One region of the Streptomyces sp. R-07 genome, then DNA from elsewhere that is predicted to be linked to it. Evidence: riboswitches for the same ligand, from Rfam matches in the RefSeq annotation. Region 1 holds a riboswitch; each other region holds the start of a gene.

The links. A riboswitch is a leader RNA that binds a small molecule or an ion and turns the genes downstream of it on or off. The one in region 1 is predicted to bind cyclic di-AMP.
Region 2: linked by a shared signal. The riboswitch ahead of ACN9M0_RS14020 (transglycosylase family protein) and the one ahead of ACN9M0_RS27660 (M23 family metallopeptidase) in region 1 are both predicted to bind cyclic di-AMP.
Region 3: linked by a shared signal. The riboswitch ahead of ACN9M0_RS01515 (LysM peptidoglycan-binding domain-containing protein) and the one ahead of ACN9M0_RS27660 (M23 family metallopeptidase) in region 1 are both predicted to bind cyclic di-AMP.
Region 4: linked by a shared signal. The riboswitch ahead of ACN9M0_RS30795 (M23 family metallopeptidase) and the one ahead of ACN9M0_RS27660 (M23 family metallopeptidase) in region 1 are both predicted to bind cyclic di-AMP.

Annotation. Positions count from the first base shown of each region.
Region 1 is NZ_CP183978.1:6,013,801-6,017,829, forward strand. Features, by position in the region: gene ACN9M0_RS27650 (M16 family metallopeptidase) at 1-450, shown strand, start outside; gene ACN9M0_RS27655 (M16 family metallopeptidase) at 447-1,844, shown strand; cyclic di-AMP (ydaO/yuaA leader) riboswitch at 2,046-2,211, shown strand; gene ACN9M0_RS27660 (M23 family metallopeptidase) at 2,224-2,994, shown strand; gene ACN9M0_RS27665 (GntR family transcriptional regulator) at 3,187-3,870, shown strand; gene ACN9M0_RS27670 (HPr family phosphocarrier protein) at 4,027-4,029, opposite strand, start outside.
Region 2 is NZ_CP183978.1:3,119,237-3,123,265, reverse strand. Features, by position in the region: gene ACN9M0_RS14035 (globin domain-containing protein) at 1-74, opposite strand, end outside; gene ACN9M0_RS14030 (cytochrome P450) at 186-1,469, shown strand; gene ACN9M0_RS14025 (transglycosylase family protein) at 1,563-2,591, shown strand; cyclic di-AMP (ydaO/yuaA leader) riboswitch at 2,850-3,023, shown strand; gene ACN9M0_RS14020 (transglycosylase family protein) at 3,027-3,749, shown strand.
Region 3 is NZ_CP183978.1:284,021-288,049, forward strand. Features, by position in the region: gene ACN9M0_RS01505 (phosphocholine-specific phospholipase C) at 1-23, shown strand, start outside; gene ACN9M0_RS01510 (DUF6197 family protein) at 152-754, opposite strand; cyclic di-AMP (ydaO/yuaA leader) riboswitch at 1,149-1,307, shown strand; gene ACN9M0_RS01515 (LysM peptidoglycan-binding domain-containing protein) at 1,310-2,197, shown strand; gene ACN9M0_RS01520 (phosphoribosyltransferase family protein) at 2,194-3,498, opposite strand; gene ACN9M0_RS01525 (hypothetical protein) at 3,611-3,769, opposite strand; gene ACN9M0_RS01530 (alpha/beta fold hydrolase) at 3,804-4,029, opposite strand, start outside.
Region 4 is NZ_CP183978.1:6,704,875-6,708,903, forward strand. Features, by position in the region: gene ACN9M0_RS30790 (tyrosine-protein phosphatase) at 1-608, opposite strand, end outside; cyclic di-AMP (ydaO/yuaA leader) riboswitch at 982-1,138, shown strand; gene ACN9M0_RS30795 (M23 family metallopeptidase) at 1,141-2,097, shown strand; gene ACN9M0_RS30800 (SGNH/GDSL hydrolase family protein) at 2,260-3,054, shown strand; gene ACN9M0_RS30805 (STM4011 family radical SAM protein) at 3,041-3,901, opposite strand; gene ACN9M0_RS30810 (STM4012 family radical SAM protein) at 3,911-4,029, opposite strand, start outside.

The DNA.
Region 1 (4,029 bases):
CGCACGGCCGTCGCCGCCGGCTTCGGCCTGCTGCGGCTCGCCGGGGCGCCCTCGCTGGGCTGGCTGGACGTCAAGACCTCCGGAGGCGTCGAGGTCCCGCAGATCGAGGCGGCCGTCGACGAGGAGCTCGCCCGGTTCGCCGCCGAGGGCCCCACGCCCGAGGAGATGGAGCGCGCGCAGGCCCAGCTGGAGCGCGAGTGGCTGGACCGGCTCGGCACCGTCGCGGGCCGCGCGGACGAACTGTGCCGGTTCGCCGTGCTGTTCGGCGACCCGCAGCTCGCCCTCACCGCCGTCGACCGGGTCCTCGACATCACCGCCGAGGAGGTGCAGGCGGTCGCCGCGGCCAAGCTGCGCCCCGACAACCGCGCGGTGCTCGTCTACGAGCCCCTGGCGAGCGAGCAGAGCGACGACGCCGACGGCGATGACGACGAAGAGGGAGCGGACCAGTGACCGACGCTGCCGTGTCTTTGACGAGCATGGACTTCCACCCGCAGCCGGCGCCCGGCGCCGCCAGGCCCTGGGCCTTCCCGGCCCCGGACCGCGGGAAGCTGGACAACGGCCTGACCCTGCTCACCAGCCACCGCCCCGGCCAGCAGGTCGTCGCCGTGGAGATCTTCCTGCCGGCCCCGCTGGACGCCGAGCCCGCCGGTCTCGACGGTGTCGCCACCATCATGGCCCGCGCGCTCTCCGAGGGCACCGACCAGCGCAGCGCCGAGGAGTTCGCGGCCGAGCTGGAGCGCTGCGGCGCCACGCTCGACGCGCACGCCGACCACCCGGGCGTACGGGTCTCCCTGGAGGTTCCGGTCTCCCGGCTGCCCAAGGCGCTCGGCCTGATCTCCGAGGCCCTGATCGCCCCGGCGTTCCTGGACACCGAGATCGAGCGCCTGGTGCGCAACCGTCTCGACGAGATCCCGCACGAGACGGCCAACCCGGCCCGTCGCGCGGCCAAGCAGCTCTCCAAGGAGCTGTTCCCGGCCGAGTCGCGGATGTCCCGGCCGCGCCAGGGCACCGAGGAGACCGTCGCCGCGATCGACGCCGCGGCCGTCCGCGCCTTCTACGAGGCGTACGTCCGGCCCGCCACGGCCACCGCCGTGGTCGTCGGCGACCTGACCGGCGTCGACCTCGACAAGGTCCTCGCCGAGACGCTGGGCGCCTGGACGGGTGAGCCGGCCGAGCCGCTCCCGATGCCGCCGATCACCGCCGACGACACCGGACGGGTCGTCATCGTGGACCGTCCCGGCGCCGTTCAGACGCAGCTGCTGATCGGCCGCATCGGCGCCGACCGGCACGACCGCGTCTGGCCGGCCCAGGTCCTCGGCACGTACTGCCTCGGCGGCACCCTGACCTCGCGTCTGGACCGGGTCCTGCGCGAGGAGAAGGGCTACACGTACGGCGTGCGGGCCTTCGGCCAGGTGCTCCGCTCCGACGCCGGGGGGAACGGCGCCGCGATGCTCGCCATCAGCGGATCCGTCGACACCCCCAACACGGGCCCGGCACTTGAGGACCTGTGGAAGGTGCTGCGCACCCTCGCCGCGGAGGGCCTCACCGACGCCGAGCGGGAGACGGCCGTGCAGAACCTGGTGGGGGTGGCGCCGCTCAAGTACGAGACGGCCGCCTCCGTGGCCGGGACGCTCTCCGACCAGGTGGAGCAGCACCTTCCGGACGACTTCCAGGCCCAGTTGTACGCGCGCCTGGCCGAGACCGGCACGGTCGAGGCGACGGCCGCCGTGGTCAACGCCTTCCCGGTGGACCGGCTCGTGACCGTCCTGGTCGGCGACGCGGCGCAGATCGCGGACCCGGTGCGCGCGCTCGGCATCGGTGAAGTGACCGTCGTGACGGGCTGATTCCGGCCCCTGACGCGACAACGGCAGGACCCCGACGGCATAGTTCGTCGGGGTCCTCCGCTTTGTCCGTATTGGGGGCAAGGGTGCTTGAATGCCCTGTGGCATGTCTTACAAAAGGCGTGTCTGGTTGGTGATTGAAAGACGATCCGCATAGCGTCGGTGCGGCTGTTCGTCAGTTGCACGTGCCGCAGCCGCGGCATCGGACAGTCATCGCCGAGTCCCCGTCAGGCGCGAGCCTGGGGAGCCGGGGACCCACACGTAGTCCCTGGGGTGAATCGGGCGCCTTCGTCTCGTACGGAGGGGCTCGTAGGAGACCTTCCTGCTCCGAACCCGTCAGCTAACCCGGTAGGCGAGAAGGAAGGAAAGGATCAGCCCCTACATGGCGTTCACCCGTGCCACCGGGAAGCATCGTGGTCCGAGCCGGATGGCGCGCCGCAGCGTGGGCATCGCCGGCGTCGCGACGCTGGCCACCACCGGCGTCATCGGAACCCTCGCCTCCCCGGCGCTCGCCGCCGACACGGACAACCGCTCCGTCGAGGACACCGGCCTCATCCAGGTGATCAACGAGGACTCCCTCGTGGACCGGATCAACGCCCAGGCCGCCGCCCAGGAGCAGGAGGCCGTCGAGGCCATCGCCAAGGCGAAGGCCAAGGCCGAGGCGAAGCGCAAGGCCGAGGCCCGCGCCAAGGAGATCCGGGTGGAGCGCGAGCGCGCCGCCCGCGAGGCCGAGCGCCGCCGTCTGGCCTCCTTCCAGCTCCCCGTCGCCGGCTCGTACGTCTCCACCGGCTACAAGACCGGCGGCTCGCTCTGGTCCTCCGGCAGCCACTCCGGCATCGACTTCCACGCCGCCTACGGCACCCGGGTCGTCTCCGTCGGCTCCGGCACCGTCGTCGAGGCCGGCTGGGGCGGCGCGTACGGCAACAACATCGTCATCCGGATGAACGACGGCACGTACACCCAGTACGGGCACCTCTCCTCCCTCGGGGTCTACGTCGGTCAGACCGTCGAGCCGGGCCAGCAGATAGGCATCTCGGGCTCCTCCGGCAACTCCACCGGCCCGCACCTCCACTTCGAGGCCCGCACGAGCCCCGAGTACGGCTCGGACATCAACCCGATCACGTACCTCCGCGCCCGCGGCGTCTCCGTCTGACCCGCACCTCCGCCGCACACCGCGTCGCAAAAGCCCCGGCTCGTACTGAGCCGGGGCTTTTCGCTGACCAAAAGACGTCCATGGATTCCGCCGGGGCATCGGAAATTCCGGCGCGCTGCAATAGAGTCGAAGATCGGGCGCAGAACAGGCGCCGCTCGAATTGTCTCGCGCGGACCAAGGCGGAGGTCGGACATGCGCATTCCCGCGCATTCGGTATGCACGGCGATCCGGGACGACATCGTCTCCGGCGTGTTCGAGCAGGGAGGGCGGCTGACCGAGGAGCAGCTCGCCCGCCGGTACGGGGTCTCCCGGGTCCCGGTCCGCGAGGCGCTGCGCACCCTGGAGTCCGAGGGCTTCGTCGTCACCCGCCGCCACGCGGGCGCCCAGGTCGCCGAGCCGACCGAGCAGGAGGCGGCCGACCTGCTCGACATGCGGGCGCTGCTCGAACCGCTCGGGGCCGCGCGGGCCGCGCAGCGGCGCACGGAGGCGCACCTCAAGGTGCTGCGCGGCCTGGTCAGGCTGGGGCAGGAGCGGGCCAGGCGCGGCCAGGGCGAGGATCTGCGCTCGCTCGGCGGCTGGTTCCACGAGACCCTCGCGCAGGCCTCCGGGAGCCCGGCCCTGACCGCGCTCCTCACCCAGCTGCGGCACAAGATCGCCTGGACGTACGTGATCGAGCAGCCCGCCCAGCCGGTGGAGGCCTGGGCCGAGCACGGCGCGATCGTGGACGCCGTGGCCCGCGGCGACGCCGAACGGGCGAGGGCGCTGACCGCGCTGCACGCGGAACGCTCGCTGTCGCTGCACCGGCTCAAAAGGCCGGAGCCCGGCCGTGTGAGGGTTTCGCAACACGCAGTCAACACGGCGAGTGCCCGGAATTAACGCGCACACCGTATACAAAGAACAGGCATTCCGGCCGGGCTATTCGTGCTGCCTGTATATATCGTGCTGCCCGAAAGCGGAGTCCGGGGAAAAGCGAATGGCCGTGGTCGCCGGAATTCCGGCGACCACGGCCATTCGTCGTACGGGGGGCCGGGGTCA
Region 2 (4,029 bases), 2.9 Mb from region 1:
TAGAAGAACGTGACGGCGTGCTCGGCGCGTCTCTCGACGATCGCGAACGTGCTTCTGAGCAGCTGAGGATCCACTGACAAGAATCTAGGGCACGAGCTGTCCCGCTTGATCACGGGTTCTCCGTGAACGTGCCTCCCGGGTTCCGCCCGGACGTTTCCTCCGGGGCCGCCCTGTACGGTCGTGGCGTGAGTACGACCCCCGGCCCCGCCCCCGCCCCCGAGCTCTTCACCTGGGAGTTCGCCAGCGATCCGTACCCCGCCTACGCCTGGCTGCGGGAGCACGCGCCCGTCCACCGGACGAGGCTGCCCAGCGGGGTCGAGGCCTGGCTCGTGACCCGGTACGCGGACGCCCGGCAGGCCCTCGCCGACCAGCGGCTCTCCAAGAACCCCGCGCACCACGACGAGTCCCCGCACGCGAAGGGGAAGACGGGCATCCCGGGCGAGCGCAAGGCCGAGCTGATGACGCATCTGCTCAACATCGACCCGCCGGACCACACCCGGCTGCGGCGGCTCGTGTCGAAGGCCTTCACCCCGCGCAGGGTCGCCGAGTTCACGCCGCGCGTGCAGGAGCTGACGGACCGGCTCATCGACTCCTTCGTCGCGAAGGGGAGCGCCGACCTCATCCACGAGTTCGCCTTCCCGCTGCCCATCTACGCGATCTGCGACCTGCTCGGCGTGCCCGAGGAGGACCAGGACGACTTCCGGGACTGGGCCGGGATGATGATCCGGCACGGCGGCGGTCCGCGCGGCGGGGTCGCCCGGTCCGTGAAGAAGATGCGCGGCTATCTCGCGGAGCTCATCCACCGCAAGCGGCTCGACCCGGGCGACGACCTGATCTCCGGGCTCATCAAGGCCTCGGACCACGGCGAGCACCTCACCGAGAACGAGGCCGCCGCCATGGCCTTCATCCTGCTCTTCGCAGGCTTCGAGACGACCGTGAACCTCATCGGCAACGGCGTGTACCAGCTGCTGCGCCACCCGGAGCAGCGCGAGCGGCTCCAGGCCTCGCTCGCCGCCGGGGAGACCGGCCTCCTGGAGACCGGCGTCGAGGAGCTGCTGCGGTACGACGGGCCCGTGGAGATGGCGACCTGGCGGTACGCGACGCGGGCGCTGACCGTCGGCGGGCAGGAGATCCCGGCGGGCGACCCGGTGCTCGTGGTGCTCGCCGCCGCCGACCGGGACCCGGAGCGGTTCGACGGGCCGGACACCCTCGACCTCGCTCGGCGCGACAACCAGCACCTCGGGTACGGACACGGCATCCACTACTGCCTGGGCGCGCCGCTCGCCCGCCTCGAAGGGCAGACGGCGCTCGCGACCCTGCTGACTCGGCTTCCGGACCTGCGACTTGCCGCCGATCCGGCCGAACTGCGGTGGCGCGGAGGGCTCATCATGCGTGGTTTGCGCACGCTTCCGGTGGAGTTCGCCCCTTCCGTACCACTCCTTACCACTGACGAGCCATCAGAAATGTGATCTTCGTGTGATCGTGGCGCCATCGACTTGTGACGGACGTTCGAATGCGGCTACGTTCGCCGCAGTCTCAGCCGTCACGCGAAAGGCGCTTCTATGCGTTCCGGGAACGGACGACACCGTCGCCCCCGTCAGGCCCCCGCCCTCGTCGTCGCCGCGGGCGTGACCGGATCCGCCATGGCGCTGCCGCTGCTCGCCACCGGATCCGCCTCCGCCGCCGACGCCTCCACCTGGGACCGGGTCGCCGAGTGCGAGTCCGGCGGCCAGTGGAGCGCCAACTTCGGCAACGGGATGTACGGCGGCCTCCAGTTCACCCAGGACAGCTGGGAGCGGAACGGCGGCCTGGCGTACGCGCCCAGCCCCGACCTCGCCAGCCGCGCCCAGCAGATCGCGGTGGCCGAGAAGGCGTTCGTCAAGGGCAGCACCGAGTGGGCCACCTGCGCGCCGATCGCCGGCCTGAAGAACGACGGCAAGGCCACCGGCGTGGACCCGGGCCCGACAGTCGTCCCGACGGCCCCCACGGGCCCCCTCCCGGAGTCCGACCGCACCGCGGGCGCGCCGACGGCCCCCGCGGGGACAGGAAAGGCCACGGAGGGGTCCACCCCGTCCGCGACCCCCGCGACGCCGACCGCTCCGGCGGGCTCCGCCGCGCCGACGACCCCGGCCGCGCCCACCACCCCGGCGGCCCCGGGCACGCCCGACGCGTCCGTTACGCCCGGTACGCCGGTTTCGCCCGACGCGCCGAAGGGTGACGCGCCGTCGGCCACGCCCGGCACCGGCAAGCACCGGGGCGACGCCGCACCGGAGGAATCCGACAAGAAGGGCGACTCGGTCGAATCGGGCCGTCATGCATCGGGCGCGGACAAGCCCGCGGATAACGTCGACGCCACTCCGGTGACTGACGAATCGAAGAATACGGACGCAACGGACAGTCAGGGCACTTCGGGCGAGTACACCGTGCGGCCGGGTGACAGCCTGTCCGACATTGCGCAGGAGAACGAACTCCCCGGCGGCTGGACCGCCCTCTATGACGCCAACCGGCAGACGGTGGGCCTCGATCCGGACCTCATCCTGCCTGGTCAGAGCCTCGACCTGACGGCGGGTTCGGCGGCGACGGCAGGTTAGTTCGCGGGCTTATGTCCGGTTCTGGGCAAGTGAGACATGAGTCTCTTCGTCCCAACTGGCGTGTCACGTCCGCAAACTTTGCTTCTGTCACCTCTCACCTGCACAAACGCCGCCCACCGGAGGGCAAGCAGGGGCGATATTTCCGCAATGGGCCTCTTTGAACATCCGGTGGGTCTGTGTCTACGGTCGTCACCGCTCGCCACCGCGGGCCCCGTCGACCGAAACGCCGAATCCTGCCGTCGGCCGATGGGAACAGTCGTCGCGCAAGCGCCGAAGGCAGGAGTGGGGGACCCAAGGTAAGTGCCGGGCCCGGCCGTTGAGACAGACGGCCGACGACCGGCTTGGGGTGAAGCCGCGTGCAAGGACACGCGGCCGGGCAACTTTCCGGCCCGAACCCGACAGCTCACCTCACAGGCGTCGGTGAGGAGAATTCCCATGCTGTTTTCCGCCAAGGGCAAACACCGTCGTCCCTCGAAGGCCACCAAGGTCGCCACGCTCGTCGGCGTCACCGGTGTCGCCGTCGCCGCCCCGCTGCTGACCGCGGGCACCGCCTCGGCCGCCACCGCTTCCGAGTGGGACGCCGTCGCCCAGTGCGAGTCCGGTGGCAACTGGGCCATCAACACCGGCAACGGCTTCTACGGCGGCCTGCAGTTCACGAACTCCACCTGGGCCGCCTTCGGTGGCACCGCCTACGCCGCGCGCGCCGACCTGGCCTCGAAGTCCCAGCAGATCGCCGTCGCCGAGAAGGTCCTCGCGGGCCAGGGCAAGGGTGCCTGGCCGAGCTGCGGCGTCGGCCTCTCCGGCGCCTCCTACGACGGCGGCGCCGCCGAGACCCCGCAGCAGAGCGAGCCCCAGCAGGCCGCTCCGCAGCCGCGCGAGACCGAGCAGCCGACCACCCGCAGCCAGCAGCGCCAGGCCCCCAAGAAGGTCACGCAGCAGGCCGCGCCGAAGGCCGCCAAGAAGACCGTCACCACGCCGACCGGCAAGAAGGTCGAGAAGGGCGACGGCGAGTACAAGGTCGTCGCCGGCGACACCCTCAGCAAGATCGCCCAGGCGCACGGCGTCAAGGGCGGCTGGGCCAAGCTCTTCGAGCTGAACAAGGACGTCGTCGAGAACGCCGACCTCATCTACCCGGGTCAGCAGCTCCACCTGAAGTGAGCCAGGCGGCTCGCGTGAGTCCGGCGGCTCACGCGGCCCCGACGACCCTCCCGCGGTGACCACCCCGGTCCGGCGTGCCCTTCCCCCGTGCACGCCGGACCGGGGTTCCCCCGTTTCCGGACCGGGGTTCCCCCGTTCCGGGGCGACTCCGCGATTACTGCCCAGTAGATCTGGGGTCCTTCGTCCCGGGATGCATGCCCTTGGGTCCTTTTTCGTCCCAGGGGGCGGGCGCACGGGGGGCGGGAGCCCCCGAGCCGGTTAGGCTCTTGTCGCAAGGCCG
Region 3 (4,029 bases), 5.7 Mb from region 1:
GAGCCCCGAGCGTCAGCGGCTGATCCCCGTCTCCCGCGGGCCGGGGCCGGCGGCCGAGCCCTCCCCCACGGCCCGGGCGTCAGTGGCTGTTCCCCTCCCCCGCGTGCCGAGCGGCGGCCCTCCGGTCGCCGCCCGGCACGCGGGCGTGGTGTCAGCGGCCGGCGTGGGCGGCGCGGCGGAGCGTGGCGTCGAGGAGGCCCACCGCGTCGGCGGCCGTCCGCCCGGGGGCCCGGTTCCACGGCCCGATCAACCCGTGCCACCCCTGCGACCGCAGCTCGGTCATGATCCACGCGGCCGCCTCGTTCATGGTGTCCGCGCTGCCGTAGCCGAGGCGGTGGGCGGCGAGCAGGGCGCCGCAGACACACCGGGCGCCTCGTACGTCACGCAGCTTGTACGGGGCGTTCTGCCAGCCCCACTCGGTCAGCACCTCGCGCGCGTACCCGAGATGGACCGAGGGGCGCAGCTCGGCCTGACCGATGCGGCGCCAGGCGTGCAGCCGGTCCGGCAGTACGGCTCCGAGGCGGCCGGGGAGACGGCGCTCGGCGGGGAGGTTCGGCGGCAGGGCGGCGAGCGCGTCGGCCACGAGCCGGTCCACCGGCACGCTGAGCAGCTCGCGCCAGCTCCCTCTTTCCGGCGCCGGATCGTCACGGGTGGTCCAGTCGGTGACGATCCGCTGCCAGGTGGCGCTCTCGTAGAGGGCGGCGGCCTCCTGGTCGAGGGAATCGGGGCTGAGCAAGGAGGTGGAGGGCGACATGCGAGTGGCTCCTGGGGTCGACTCCCTCCATCTTTCAAGACAAATGTCGGTTTTGCGACTTTTACCCCCACAGGGTGAGTCGCCCCTCCACGTGGCGACGAACACCGCATCACATGAATTATCTACCCATTTAAGCACCAATGGAATTACGCCTCATATTCGGACATTACCCTCCGGGTGACGCGACTCACTTCCCCGGACGCCGCACCCGGCGGAGCGTTCCCCCACCCCGTACCCGGCAAGGAAGTTCGACGCCTCCAGAACGGCATCGATCTTGAATTCCCCTAATTCCGTGATCCATTTACCGAGTCCCGGGGTTCACTCCCCTTGTTCTCCGTCGCATTACTGGCCTACGGTCACCTCCATTCGAGCGGAACGCCCAATCCTGCCGCCGCTCGGTAAACCTCCCTTTTCACCCGACGGCAGGAGCGGGGGACCCACGAATACGCCGGTCCGGAATCCGGAACGGCTCGGGGTGCAGCCGCGTGCGCGCGGCCGGACATCTCCCGTCCGAACCCGACAGCTCACCCCGCAGGCGCCGGAGAGGAAACCGTCATGCCTGCTCACGGTAAGCACCGCCGTCCCCGCCGCAGCGTCTCCCGCGGCCTCGCCCTGGTCGGCACGGGTGGCGCCGCACTGACCCTGCCGCTGATCGCCCCGGCCGTCGCCGGCGCCGCGCCCGTGTCCGCGGCCCCGGACATCGCGGTCCAGTCCTTCGCCGCGCACTCCGCGCCGGCCGCGGCCAAGGCCCCCACGGCCCCGGCCGCCGCGCGCTCGTACACCGTGGTGAGTGGTGACTCGCTTTCCCTGATCGCCCACAAGAAGGGAATTCAGGGCGGCTGGAAGAGCCTTTACCGTGCCAACAAGAGCGTCGTGGGTGACAATCCGTCACTCATTCACCCGGGTCTCGAACTGACGATTCGTCGGGATTCCGCGAAGCCCGTTCCCACGCAGGCGAAGGCGAAGAAGTCCGCCACGACCGAGCGGGCGAGCCGCTCCGAGCGCCGGCCGGCGGCCCCTGCCGTCGCCACCGGTTCGGGCGCCTCCGCCGCGCAGGCCGCTCCGGCCGTCGCCGCCGCTCCCGCCGCCGTGAAGGCGGCCCCGGCCGCCGCCACGAACTACGCCGACAACCTCGACGGCTGGATCCGGGAGTCGCTGGCCATCATGGGCCAGCGCGGCATCCCCGGTTCCTACGACGGGATCCTCCGCAACGTCATGCGCGAGTCCTCCGGAAACCCCCAGGCCATCAACCTCTGGGACTCCAACGCGGCCGCCGGCACCCCCTCGAAGGGTCTGCTCCAGGTCATCGAGCCGACCTTCCTGGCCTACCACGTGCCCGGCACGTCCATGGACCTGTTCGACCCGGTGGCCAACATCACCGCCGCCTGCAACTACGCGGCCGACCGCTACGGCTCCATCGACAACGTCGACAGCGCGTACTAGTCCCCCTCACGCCGGGCGTGCTCCCGGAAGTGCTCGGTGAACCAGGAGGTGGCGAGGTCCGCCACCTCCTCCAGGGCGCCCGGCTCCTCGAAGAGGTGCCCGGCGCCTCCCACCACGGCGAGCCGGTTCTCACAGCGCAGCAGCGCCAGGGCCCGCCGGTTGAGGTCCAGGACCAGCGCGTCCGCGCCGCCCACCACCAGGAGCGTCGGGGCGCGCACCCGGGCCAGGTGGTCGGCCGCGAGGTCCGGCCGGCCACCGCGTGAGACGACGGCGCTCACCGGGGACGCGGGATCGCCCGCCGCCCACAGCGCGGCGGCCGCTCCCGTGCTCGCGCCGAAGTAACCGAGCGGGAGTCCGGTGCTCTCGGGACGTCCCGCCAGCCAATCCGTGGCACCGGCGAGCCGCCCGGCGAGGAGCGGGGTGTCGAAGACGTGCGCCCGGTCCGTCGCCTCCGTCTCGGTCAGCAGGTCGAAGAGCAGCGTCCCCAGGCCCGCCCGGTTGAGCGCCGCGGCGACCGCCCGGTTCCGGGGGCTGTGCCGGCTGCTGCCGCTGCCATGGGCGAACAGGACGATGCCGGCAGCGTTCTCGGGGACCGCGAGCCGTCCGGCGAGGGTGACGCCGGTGATCGGGATCCGCACGTCCGTGTCCTGCACGACGGGGTCGCGTGCGGCTCTGCTCCGGTCCAGACAGGCGATGACCTCGGCGTCCGGGGTCTGCGAGAAGTCCTGGTAGAACTGCCCGATCGCGAAGAACAGATCCGGTGCGTGCACGCTGACGGTCTCGTCCGCCTCACCGCCGAGCCGCGCCGTCCAGCCCCGCGGTGCCACCGGCACCGCGAGGACGATCCGGGCGGCGCCCCGGGCGCGGACCACCCGGCAGGCCGCCAGTGCCGTGGCGCCCGTGGCCAGCCCGTCGTCGACGACGACGACCGTCCGCCCGTCGAGGGGCACGGACGGCCGGCTGCCGCGGTAGCGGAGGGAGCGCTGCTCGAGCTCGGCGTGCTCCCGCTCCTCCACGGCGGCGAGAGCGCGGTCGTCCACCCGGGTCTCACTGAGCACCCGCTCGTTGAGCACCCGCACGCCGCCCTCCCCGAGCGCCCCCATCGCGAGCTCCGGCTGGTGGGGCACCCCGAGCTTCCGTACGAGACAGATGTCGAGCGGTGCGTCGAGGGCGTCGGCGACCTCCGCCGCCACCGGCACGCCACCTCGGGGGAGCCCGAGGACCACGACGTCATGGCCCTTGAGGTGGTCGAGCCGGGCGGCGAGCTGCCGCCCCGCGTCCGTGCGATCGCTGAAGAACATGGTCGGCCGCCCTTCCGCCTGCGCGGCTCGGGCCCGGGGAGGAACGGTGTGCCCCGCCCCCTGCCCGTCTCTCCAGGGTAGACGGGCCGCCGGGGTCGACGGATCGGCACGTTCAGCGGGGCCGCTCCTGCCCGGAGGCCTCCCGCTGCTCGCCCTCCCGGCTCAGGTGCCAGGTGCTCCGCGGCAAGGAGGCCCCGAAGTTCTTCCGGAAGCTGCCCAGTCGGGTGCCGGAGGCGCCGGCCACGTCGTACGTCGCGCCGAGGTCGATCACCTGAAGGGCCTCGAAGGTGAAGCAGCCGGCGGCCTCAGGCGCCGAGGAAGGCCTCGATGGCCTCGGCGAGGGCCTGCGGGGTCTCCTCGGGGGCGTAGTGGCCGGCGTCCTTGAGCACTTCGAGGCGCGCGTTGGGGTACCAGCGCAGCCAGGTGGCCTCCATCGCCTCGGTGCCGAGCGCGGGGTCGTGGGCGCCGACGACCAGCAGGACGGGGGTGGGGTTGTCGCGGACGCGCTCGTGGAAGTCGGTGCGGGACCAG
Region 4 (4,029 bases), 690 kb from region 1:
TTGTAGCGGCGGTGCGGATCGTTCGACTTCACGTAGTCGGCCTCGATGGCCTCCCGCTCGACCCCGACCGCGAGCAGGGTGATCGCGATGGCGAGCCCGGCCCGGTCCTTCCCGGCCGCGCAGTGCATGAGGGCCGGGATGCTCTCCTCCGCCATGGAGTGCAGGATCCGGCTGTGCTCCGAGGCCCGCTCGACGATCATCTTCCGGTACGACTCGGACATCCGGGCGGCCGCCTTGCCGTCGCCGAGGATCTCCCGCAGCTGCGCGATCTCGCCGTCGCGCACCAGCTTCCAGAACTCCTTGCCGTCGGCCGGGTCGTTGAGGGGTATGTGCACGTTCCGCACGCCGGGCAGGTCGACGTCCGCGCCCTCGACCTTCCGGTCCGCCTCGTTGCGGAAGTCGAAGACGGTGTGCAGGCCGAGCGAGGAGAGGAAGGCGGCGTCGTCCTCCGTCGCGTGGGCGAGATGGCCGCTGCGGAAGAGGCGGCCGGGGCGGACGGCGCGCCCGTCCGACGTCGGCAGACCGCCCACGTCCCGGAAGTTGCGGACCTCCGTCAGCTCGGGCTCGGCGGCATCGGCGGGCGGGATCTGCGGCAGCTGCTGCGTCACGGCTGCTCCTGTTCTGTAGATCGGTTCCTGGGGCAATCATCTCGGGTGCGAACCCGTGCACGCACGCCCTCGCACAGGAATGGGCGATCTGTCCGTATTGGGGTGTTCGGCATAACCCGCCCCGGTTGCAGGGGAGATGGGGATCGGCGCGTGAGCAGCGTCATAACCGTGACGGACCGTGCCTGATCGTCTTTTCCAAATACCCCCCGGGAAAAGGAGATCGAGGGACCGTCATCCACGGAGGGTGACCGGAATTCCGGCCGTATATCAAGGAGCTCCGGAGTCCTCGAAAATCGTGGCTTGTTCGCGCCGACCCCACTCGTCTAGCGTCGCGCTCAATCCGGACGGACCGCCGAATCCTGCCACCGACCGGAATCCGCACTCACCCGAACAAGGCAGGAGCGGGGGACCCAGGTAAGTCGCCGATCCTTCCGAGAAGGACGGCTCGGGGTGAAGTCGCGTGGACACGCGGCCGGACATCTCCAGTCCGAACCCGACAGCTCACCTCGCAGGCGCCGGAGAGGAATTCGCCATGCCCGCTAAGGGTAAGCACCGCCGCACCAAGTCCAGCCGCCTCACCCGTGGCCTCGCCGCCGCCGGTACCGGTGGCGCCGTCGTCGCCCTCCCGCTCCTCGGAGCCACCGGCGCCCACGCCGCCGAGCAGGCCGCCCCCGCCGCCGCTCCCGCCCAGGCCGTCGCCCAGGTGAAGGCCGCCGCCGTCCAGGCCGCGCCCACCACCGCGAAGGCCGCGCCGAAGACGTACTCCGTCGTCCGGGGCGACTACCTGTCGAAGATCGCCGCCGAGCACCACCTCGCGGGTGGCTGGCACAAGCTGTACGAGGACAACCGACGGGTCGTCGGCGAGAACCCCTCCCTGATCCTGCCCGGCATGAAGCTCACCCTCGGCGGGAAGAGCACCGCCAAGGCCGCGCCGAAGGTCACGCACAAGAGCACGCAGAGCTCCGGCAAGAACGGCGACACCCCGCGCGCCTCGCGCAGCAGCGAGCGGACCTCGGCCCCGGCCGCCGCCGCGACCACCTCGTCGTCCTCCGCGACGTCCTCGTCGGCCGCGACGACCTCTTCCGGCTGGGTCGCTCCGATCGCCGGCGCCGGCATGTCGACCCCGTACCACCAGGCCGGCTCCATGTGGTCCTCCGGCTACCACACCGGTGTCGACTTCATCGCCTCCACCGGCACCACCGTCGTCGCGGTCGGCCCCGGCACCGTCTACTCCGCCGGCGACGGCGGCGCGTACGGCAACCAGGTCGTCATCCAGCACGCCGACGGCACCTTCTCGCAGTACGCCCACCTGTCCTCGATCTCCGTCTCCGCCGGCCAGACCGTCACCGGCGGCCAGCAGATCGGTCTCTCGGGCGCGACCGGCAACGTCACCGGACCGCACCTGCACTTCGAGATGCGTACCGGCCCGGAGTACGGCTCCGACATCGACCCGCTGGCCGCCCTGCGCCAGCACGGCGTGAGCATCTGACGAACCGTCGTCAACGCCTTGTCCCCGGAAGCCCGGCACGTACGTGCCGGGCCTCCGGCGTATTCCGGCTTGGCAAATTCTTTATCGGTGGCATATGTCACCCAGCGTCAACCCCTCCTTACGGTCGCGTAGGTCACATCCCAAAGGGAAGGATGTGCTCCCGTGGCAGACGATTCGAGATCAACAGACAAGAACGCATTCGGGTCGTACGCGGCGATCGGTGACAGCTTCACCGAGGGCGTCGGAGACCCCGGGCCCGACGGGACGTACGTCGGCTGGGCGGACCGCTTCGCGGTCCTGCTCGCCGACCAGCTGCCGGAGCACGACGCCTTTCGCTACGCCAACCTGGCCGTACGCGGGCGCCTTCTCGACCAGATCGTGGCGGAACAGGTCCCCCGGGCGAAGGAACTCGCCCCCGACCTGGTGACCTTCTGCGCGGGCGGCAACGACATCATCCGTCCCGGAACGGACCCCGACGAGGTGGCCGAGCGCTTCGAGCGCGCCGTCGCCGACCTCACCTCCGCCGTCGGCACCGTCATGGTGACCACCGGCTTCGACACCCGCGGCGTGACCCTGCTCAAGCACCTGCGCGGCAAGATCGCCACCTACAACGGTCACGTCCGGGCCATCGCGGACCGCTACGGCTGCCCGGTCCTCGACCTGTGGTCGCTGAAGTCCGTCCAGGACCGGCGCGCCTGGGACGACGACCGGCTGCACCTCTCGCCCGAGGGACACACCCGCGTCGCCCTGCGCGCCGCCCAGGTCCTCGCCCTGCCGGTGCCCGCCGACCCCGACCAGCCCTGGCCGCCGGTCCCGCCGCGCGGCACGCTCGAGGTGCGCCGCGACGACATCCACTGGGCCAGGGAGTACCTGGTGCCCTGGATCGGGCGCCGGCTGCGCGGCGAGAGCTCCGGCGACCACGTCGAGGCGAAGCGCCCGGACCTCATGCCCCTGTAGTCGGGGGCACGGCGGGGATCCGCTCCAGGACCCCGCCGGCGAACACGTCGTACAGCGGCAGCGTCTCCAGGTGGACGTAGCCGATGTGGCAGTCGCAGACGGCGAGGGGACAGGCGCGGGGACGCAGGGCGGCGCGGTACGAACCGTCGTACAGGTTCCCCAGCTCGGCCCTGACGAAGTGGCAGCGCCGCACCGTCCCCTCGCCGTCCACCGAGATCACCGACTCGCCGGTGCGGCAGGGCAGCCCCGCCGAGCGGTGCGGATGCCGGCTGTACGGGAAGAGCGGGTCGAGCTCCGTCCAGCTCCCGGCCTCCGCGTCGGTGTACGTGTGCCCCTCGGCCGCGTTCACCCAGAGGTAGACGTGCGGCGGCAGCGCGGCCCGCAGCCGGCGGGCGTCCTCCCGGTGCTCGGGCAGACCGACCACCCCGACGCTGTACCGGATGCCCCGCTCCGCCAGCTCGTGGCACTTCGCGAGGAACCGCTCGGGCGGCGTCTGCCCCGGGTGGTACGTGCACCAGAGCGCCACGCTCTCCGGGTCCGCCTCCGCCAGCCACTCCGTCCGGCAGCTCAGATTGGTCTGGATCGCCACCCGCTCCACGTGCGGCAGCCGGGACAGCTCGACCAGGGCCCGCCGGTACCAGGAGCGCACCAGGCCCTCGCCCCACGGAGTGAAGAGGACGCGCAGCCGGTCACCGGTCTGCGCCGCGGCCCAGCCGGTGAACCGTTCGAGCGCCGCCCGGTCCGCGCGCAGCTGCTCCCGGCTGTCCCGGCGCTTGGCGAAGGGACAGTACGGGCAGTCGAAGTCGCAGGAGGAGAGCGGGCCCCGGTAGAGCACGGTGAGATCCACGGGCGCCGCCTACTTCGTCTCGTACGCGGACATCGCGGCCCGCACGGCGGGGGAGAAGAGCTCGGGGCCGAGCCCGTCGGAGTACGCGAGCCCCTCCGGCGACAGCCGCAGCAGCCCCTCCGGGGCGT